2 regions of the Streptomyces sp. NPDC051963 genome follow, and region 1 is predicted to be linked to the other one. Evidence: riboswitches for the same ligand, from Rfam matches in the RefSeq annotation. Region 1 holds a riboswitch; the other holds the start of a gene.

Region 1 (3,398 bases):
GCGAGCAGCCCGGCGAACTCGCCCTGCGAACCGGCGTTGGGCTGGAGCGACACCTTGTCGTACCCGGTGACCTCGGCGAGCCGCTCCTCCAGCTCACGGATCAGCGTGAGATAGCCCTGCGCCTGCTCTGCGGGCGCGAAGGGGTGCAGCTGCCCGAACTCGGGCCAGGTGACCGGCTCCATCTCGGTCGTGGCGTTGAGCTTCATGGTGCAGGAGCCCAGCGGGATCATGCCGCGGTCGAGCGCGTAGTCCCGGTCCGCGAGCCTGCGCAGGTAGCGGAGCATCGCGGTCTCGGAGCGGTACTGGTGGAAGACGGGGTGGGTCAGGTAGTCGTCGGTGCGCAGCAGTGCGTCCGGCAGCGAATCCGCCGTGGCGGAGTCCAGCGCCTCGATGTCCGCCTCGACCCCGAATGCGGTCCATACGGCGCCCAGTTGGGCCCGGTTCGTGGTCTCGTCGCAGGCGATCGACACGCGGTCGGCGTCCACGAGCCGCAGATTGACGCCGTGCTCGCGCGCACCGGCGACGACCTCGGCGGCCCGCCCCGGAACCCGCACGGTGACGGTGTCGAAGTAGGCCCCCTGGACGACCTCGACACCACCGCTGCTGAGCCCCTCGGCGAGGAGCGTCGCGTACCGATGGGTCCGGCGGGCGATGGCCTTCAGCCCCTCGGGCCCGTGGTAGACGGCGTACATCCCGGCCATCACGGCGAGCAGCACCTGGGCGGTGCAGATGTTGCTGGTCGCCTTCTCGCGACGGATGTGCTGCTCACGCGTCTGAAGGGCGAGCCGGTAGGCCTTGTGCCCGTCGGCGTCGACGGAGACGCCCACGAGCCGTCCGGGCAGGCTGCGCGCGAACTTCTCGTGCACCGCCATGTATCCGGCGTGCGGCCCGCCGAAGCCCATCGGCACACCGAACCGCTGCGTCGTCCCGACCGCGATGTCGGCACCCAGCTCACCCGGCGACTTCACCAGCGTGAGTGCGAGCAGATCGGCGGCGACGGTGACGAGCGCGCCGAGTTCGTGCGCCCGGTCGATGACCGGCTTGATGTCGCGTACGGCACCGGAGGCGCCCGGGTACTGGATCAGCACGCCGTTGATCTCACGCTCGGCGAGCTCGGCCGGGATGCCCTCACTGAGGTCGGCGACGACGACCTCGACGCCGGTCGGCTCGGCCCGCGTCTCGATCACGGCGACGGTCTGCGGCAGCGCGTCCGCGTCGACCAGGAAGAGGCCCTTCTTGTTCTTGCCCATCCGCCGGGACAGGGCCATCGCCTCGGCGGCGGCCGTCCCCTCGTCCAGCAGCGAGGCACCGGAGGTCGGCAGTCCGGTCAGCTCCGCGACCATCGTCTGGAAATTCAGCAGCGCCTCGAGCCGCCCTTGAGAGATCTCCGGCTGGTACGGCGTGTAGGCCGTGTACCAGGCCGGGTTCTCCATGACGTTCCGCAGGATCACGGGCGGCGTGAACGTCCCGTAGTACCCGAGCCCGATCATGGAGCCGAGCACCTGGTTGCGGTCGGCGAGCGTGCGCAGCTCGGCCAGCACCTCGGCCTCGGTGCGTGCACCGGGCAGCTCCAGGTCGTCGGCGTTCTTGATCACATCCGGCACCGCGGCGGCGGTCAGCTCGTCGAGCGAGCCGTAGCCGACCTGCGCGAGCATCTTGGCCCGCGCCTCCTGGTCGGGCCCGATGTGGCGCTGCTCGAAGGGGATTCCCTGTTCGAGCTCGGAGAGCGGAATGCGATGGGCGGTCATTGCGGAGGCCTCCTGGTCAGACACGACCTTCGAGGGGCACCACGGCGCGGGTCCCCGGACGGCCTCCCCCTCTGTCATCTCAACCTGAGAGCTTCACCGGCCGCCCGAGGGCTGCCGGCTTTCACCGTCGGTGAGAGCGGAAGCCTATTGGCACCCGCCCTGCTTTCCAGAGTGACCTCGTCCGTGCGGTACGTGAGCCTGAGAGATTCCGGGGAGGATTTGCTCCTTCGGCGCCTCCGATGGTGTCCGGAGGACTCTCCCGCACGGGGTCAGCAGCCGCTGTCAGAGTACCAGCGAGGCCGACGCCGGAACCTTCGAGTGGCCACCTCGGTGAATGTGCTCTTTTGTAGTGCTTACGGATGAGTTGCGACCAATTGGAGGGACCGTGCAGACCGACATCGATCCGCGCAACCTGATCGGCCGCAAGGCGTTCGACCGCAATGGCACCAAGATCGGCACCATAGACGAGGTCTACCTCGACGACGCCACCGGAGTACCGGAGTGGGCGGCCATACGCACCGGCCTGTTCAGCAGGGACGCCTTCGTCCCACTGGAGCCCAGCGAGCTGATGGAGGGGGCCCTGCACATCCCCTTCGAACGCGCCCTGATCAAGGACGCCCCCGACTTCGGGGTGGGCCGCCACCTCTCGCCGGAGCAGGAACTCCAGCTCTACCACCACTACGGTCTCGACGTCGCCCCACCTCCCTCGCTCCCGGACCGCGACTTCGGCAAACTGGCCGGCACGGACGACGCCTGAACCGACGGCATCCCGGGCTCGACCCGCTCGCCCTGCCCGTCGGGCTCGTCGGGCTCGTCGGGTCTTCGCGGCACGAGCGGCAATGGATCCGCCGGCTCCAGATCGGGATCGTCGACCCGGAAGGTCCGCACCCTCCCTGGCTCGGAGTCGGGCGTCTCAAACCGCACGGTGACCCGCCCGAGGCCGCTGCCCTGCACCCATCCGTGCCCGTATGCGGCATGCCGTACGTCGTACCCCGCAGACCAACGCCGCTCCACGGGCGCCGACGGCTCCTCGGCCGGTTCGCCGGGCGAAGGCTCCTCCACCTCACTCTCCACCTGCACCCCCGCCGCCTGCGCGAACAGGTCCTCCTGCGTGTAGTCGGCAAGCCCGCTGACGCCCACGCCCAGCAGCCGTACACCGCCGGTGGTGTCCACCGAATCCAGCAGCCGGGCCGCCGCCTCCCGCACCACCCCAGGGTCGTCCGTGGGCCCGCGCAGCGTCTCCGACCGCGTCAGGGTGGAGAAGTCGTACCGCCGCACCTTGAGCACGATGGTCCGCCCGGACAGCCCGGCCCCGCGCAGCCGCCCCACACACCGGTCGGCGAGCCGCTGCACCTCGAGGCCCACCCGGACCCGGTCGTGGATGTCCACGTCGTACGTGTCCTCGACCGACACCGACTTGGTCTCCCGCTCGGACACCACGGGCCGGTCGTCGTGCGCCAGCGCCATGGCGTACAACGCATGCCCATGGGCCTTGCCCAGCAGCCGTACGAGCTCGTCCTCGCCCGCCTCGGCGATCTCGTCGACCGTGGTGATCCCGGCCCGTCGCAGATGATCGCCGGTCGCCGGTCCGACCCCCGGCAGGGTCCGCACCGACATGGGCCCGAGCAGCGTCCGCTCGGTGCCCGGCTC
Region 2 (3,398 bases), on a different contig from region 1:
CTGCGGCCGAGGACCTCGATGAGCCGGCCGACGGCCGAGGGGATGTTGAGGGAGGCGGAGAGCACCTCCTCCAACTCGTTGCCGGGCCAGCCCCCGTGCGGGTGGGGGTGTGCTTGTGCCGGGAAGTCCGGGAAGTTCCCTGGGAAGTCCATCTGCTCTTACCGCCTGCCGAGATCACTGCCGTGGCTCAAAGGCTAGCGGGTGCGGCACCGGCGTCAGCCCGTGAAGCCGATCCGGCGCAGAACGTCCGCCGCGTCGCGGTCGAGCAGCACCGCGGAGCCGCAGCCGTCGGGCAGGTCGCCGCGCTCGACGGAGCGCACCAGACGGGCGGCCGCCGAGCGGTGGCGCAGGAAGGCGTACCGCGAGACACCGCGGCCTCGCTCGCGCTGGCCCTCCAGTGCGGTGCCGGGCGCGACGTCGAGCAGGAGCAGGTGCAGCGTGCCGCCCCGGCGGCGGGCCTCGCGGGACAGCCAGCGGCGCACCCAGGACTGCGTACCGCAGTCGTGCACGACGACTCCGGTACCGGTGCGCAGGGCGCGGCGCAGTCCGGTGTAGTGCGCGAGCCGGACCAGGGGGCGGTAGAACCCGTACGGCAGGAAGCGGGACACGCGCGCGTCCCAGCGGTCGCGGGTGTCCTGGGAGTCGATCCGGACGGCCTTCACCGCGCGCTGCATCAGCGTGGACTTTCCGCTTCCGGGCAGGCCGGTGATCACGACGAGGTCCTTGGGACCGAAGAGCAGAGCGTGCGGGCTGCGGCCGGCGCGGTCGCGCAGATCCCGGACGACGGGCGCCCGGAGCGCGCCGCGGGCCTCCCTGGCCGGGGCCGTGTGCTGCTCGGGCAGCGCGAGGGCCGAGCTGGTGGCGTACGCCGTGATCCTGTTCACCGTGATCGTCCTCCCCATGGGGTCGGGAGTTCCCATCCCCGTCGAGTGTAAAGAGAAGGTAATACGCGGCGTCTCCCAATTCCGTCCGCTTCCCGCAACAAGCCTGCTACAGGCGGCTGTGCCCGCCTGTGGACCCTGGGCGGTCCCTGTGTGCGGTCGGGCCTGACAGGTACCCCTGCCACGGCGGACCGATGCGTGCAATGATGTGCGCGCCAACTGCATACCGGCCGCTTGAATCCGCGCGGGAGAGTCCCTGGCAACACTGCTGTCGGGGCGCCGAAGGAGCAAGTCCCTCCCTTGAATCTCTCAGGCCCCGTTACCGCGCGGGCGAGGCACATCTGAAAAGCGGGCCGCTGTCGCAGTGGCTCCACCCAAGGTGCAAGTCGTGACCATCAGTACGTGTGGTCGTGATGAACCTCTCAGGTTCCGATGACAGATGGGGAGGAACGACCTCGCCCGTCATGCCCTGGGAGCAGAACCGATGAGCAGTAGCCCCCTCCGTCTTACCGCGCTCGATGCCCTGCATCGCTCGCTCGGCGCGACGATGACCGACTTCGCCGGCTGGGACATGCCCCTGCGGTACGGCTCCGAGCGCGAGGAGCACCTCGCCGTGCGCACCCGGGCCGGGCTCTTCGACCTCTCGCACATGGGCGAGATCACGGTGACCGGCCCGCAGGCCGCCGCCCTGCTGGACCACGCGCTCGTCGGCAACATCGGCGGCGTCAGGACCGGCCGCGCCCGCTACACCATGATCTGCCGCGAGGACGGCGGCATCCTCGACGACCTGATCGTCTACCGGCTGGCCGAGACCGAGGCCGCTTCCTCCGAATACCTGGTCGTGGCGAACGCCGGCAACGCGCAGATCGTCCTGGACGCGCTGACCGAGCGCTCCGACGGGTACGACGCCGAAGTGCGCGACGACCGCGACGCCTACGCCCTCATCGCCGTCCAGGGTCCCGAGTCCCCCGGCATCCTCGCCTCACTCACCGACGCCGACCTCGACGGTCTGAAGTACTACGCCGGTCTGCCCGGCACCGTCGCCGGCGTCCCGGCCCTCATCGCCCGCACCGGCTACACCGGCGAGGACGGCTTCGAGCTGTTCGTACGGCCGGAGCACGCGGTCGAGCTGTGGCAGGCGCTGACCAAGGCGGGCGAGGGCGCGGGCCTGGTCCCGTGCGGCCTGTCCTGCCGGGACACCCTGCGCCTGGAGGCGGGCATGCCGCTGTACGGGCATGAGCTGTCGACCTCCCTGACGCCCTTCGACGCCGGGCTCGGCCGAGTGGTGAAGTTCGAGAAGGAGGGCGACTTCGTGGGGCGCGCGGCGCTTCAGGAGGCCGCCGAGCGCGCCGCGTCCGAGCCGCCGCGCGTCCTTGTCGGGCTCGTCGCCGAGGGCCGCCGCGTCCCGCGCGCCGGGTACGCCGTCGTCGCCGGCGGCGAGGTGATCGGCGAGGTCACCTCCGGCGCCCCCTCGCCCACGCTGGGCAAGCCGATCGCGATGGCGTACGTCGACGCGGCGCATGCGGCGCCGGGTACCGCCGGGGTCGCGGTGGACATCCGAGGCAGCCACGAGCCGTACGAGGTCGTGGCGCTGCCGTTCTACAAGCGCCAGAAGTAGACACTCCAGTTGTGACGCCGGGCACATTCGCCCTGTTCACACCCCTCTTCCGTAGTCCCCCATTCACCAGCACTCCCCCGCGTACAGGAGAATTCAGGCCATGAGCAATCCCCAGCAGCTGCGCTACAGCAAGGAGCACGAGTGGCTGTCGGCCGCCGAGGACGGCGTCGCGACGGTCGGCATCACGGAGCACGCGGCCAACGCGCTCGGCGATGTCGTCTTCGTGGACCTTCCGGCGGTCGGTGACACCGTGACCGCGGGTGAGACCTGCGGCGAGCTGGAGTCGACCAAGTCCGTCAGCGACCTGTACTCCCCGGTCAGCGGCGAGGTCACCGAGGCGAACGAGGACGTGGTGAACGACCCGTCGCTGGTGAACTCCGCGCCCTTCGAGGGCGGTTGGCTGTTCAAGGTACGAGTCGCGGAGGAGCCGTCCGACCTGCTCTCCGCCGACGAGTACACCGCCTTTTCCGCCGGCTGAGGAGTCGTAGAGCATGTCCGTCCTCAACACCCCCCTGCATGAGCTCGACCCGGATGTCGCCGCCGCCGTCGACGCCGAGCTGCACCGCCAGCAGTCCACGCTGGAGATGATCGCCTCGGAGAACTTCGCGCCGGTCGCGGTCATGGAGGCACAGGGCTCGGTCCTGACCAACAAGTACGCCGAGGGCTACCCGGGCCGCCGCTACTACGGCGGCTGCGAGCACGTCGACGTGGTCGAGCAGATCGCCATCGACCGCATCAAGGAGCTGTTCGGCGCCGAGCACGCCAACGTGCAGCCCCACTCGGGCGCGCAGGCCAACGCCGCCGCGATGTTCGCGCTGCTCAAGCCCGGTGACACGATCATGGGCCTGAACCTCGCGCACGGCGGGCACCTGACCCACGGCATGAAGATCAACTTCTCC

What was found. A riboswitch is a leader RNA that binds a small molecule or an ion and turns the genes downstream of it on or off. The one in region 1 is predicted to bind glycine.
Region 2: it holds a riboswitch for glycine, as region 1 does, so the genes downstream of both, gcvT (glycine cleavage system aminomethyltransferase GcvT) here and gcvP (aminomethyl-transferring glycine dehydrogenase) in region 1, are expected to answer to the same signal.

The regions. Positions count from the first base shown of each region.
Region 1 covers NZ_JBIUCC010000001.1:1,502,092-1,505,489, forward strand. The annotation lists gene gcvP (aminomethyl-transferring glycine dehydrogenase) at 1-1,748, opposite strand, end outside; glycine riboswitch at 1,925-2,020, opposite strand; gene ACIHFB_RS06475 (PRC-barrel domain-containing protein) at 2,134-2,505, shown strand; gene ACIHFB_RS06480 (DNA polymerase IV) at 2,427-3,398, opposite strand, start outside.
Region 2 covers NZ_JBIUCC010000007.1:477,112-480,509, reverse strand. The annotation lists gene ACIHFB_RS30185 (enhanced serine sensitivity protein SseB) at 1-152, opposite strand, end outside; gene ACIHFB_RS30180 (AAA family ATPase) at 216-920, opposite strand; glycine riboswitch at 1,117-1,216, shown strand; gene gcvT (glycine cleavage system aminomethyltransferase GcvT) at 1,366-2,499, shown strand; gene gcvH (glycine cleavage system protein GcvH) at 2,600-2,977, shown strand; gene glyA (serine hydroxymethyltransferase) at 2,991-3,398, shown strand, end outside.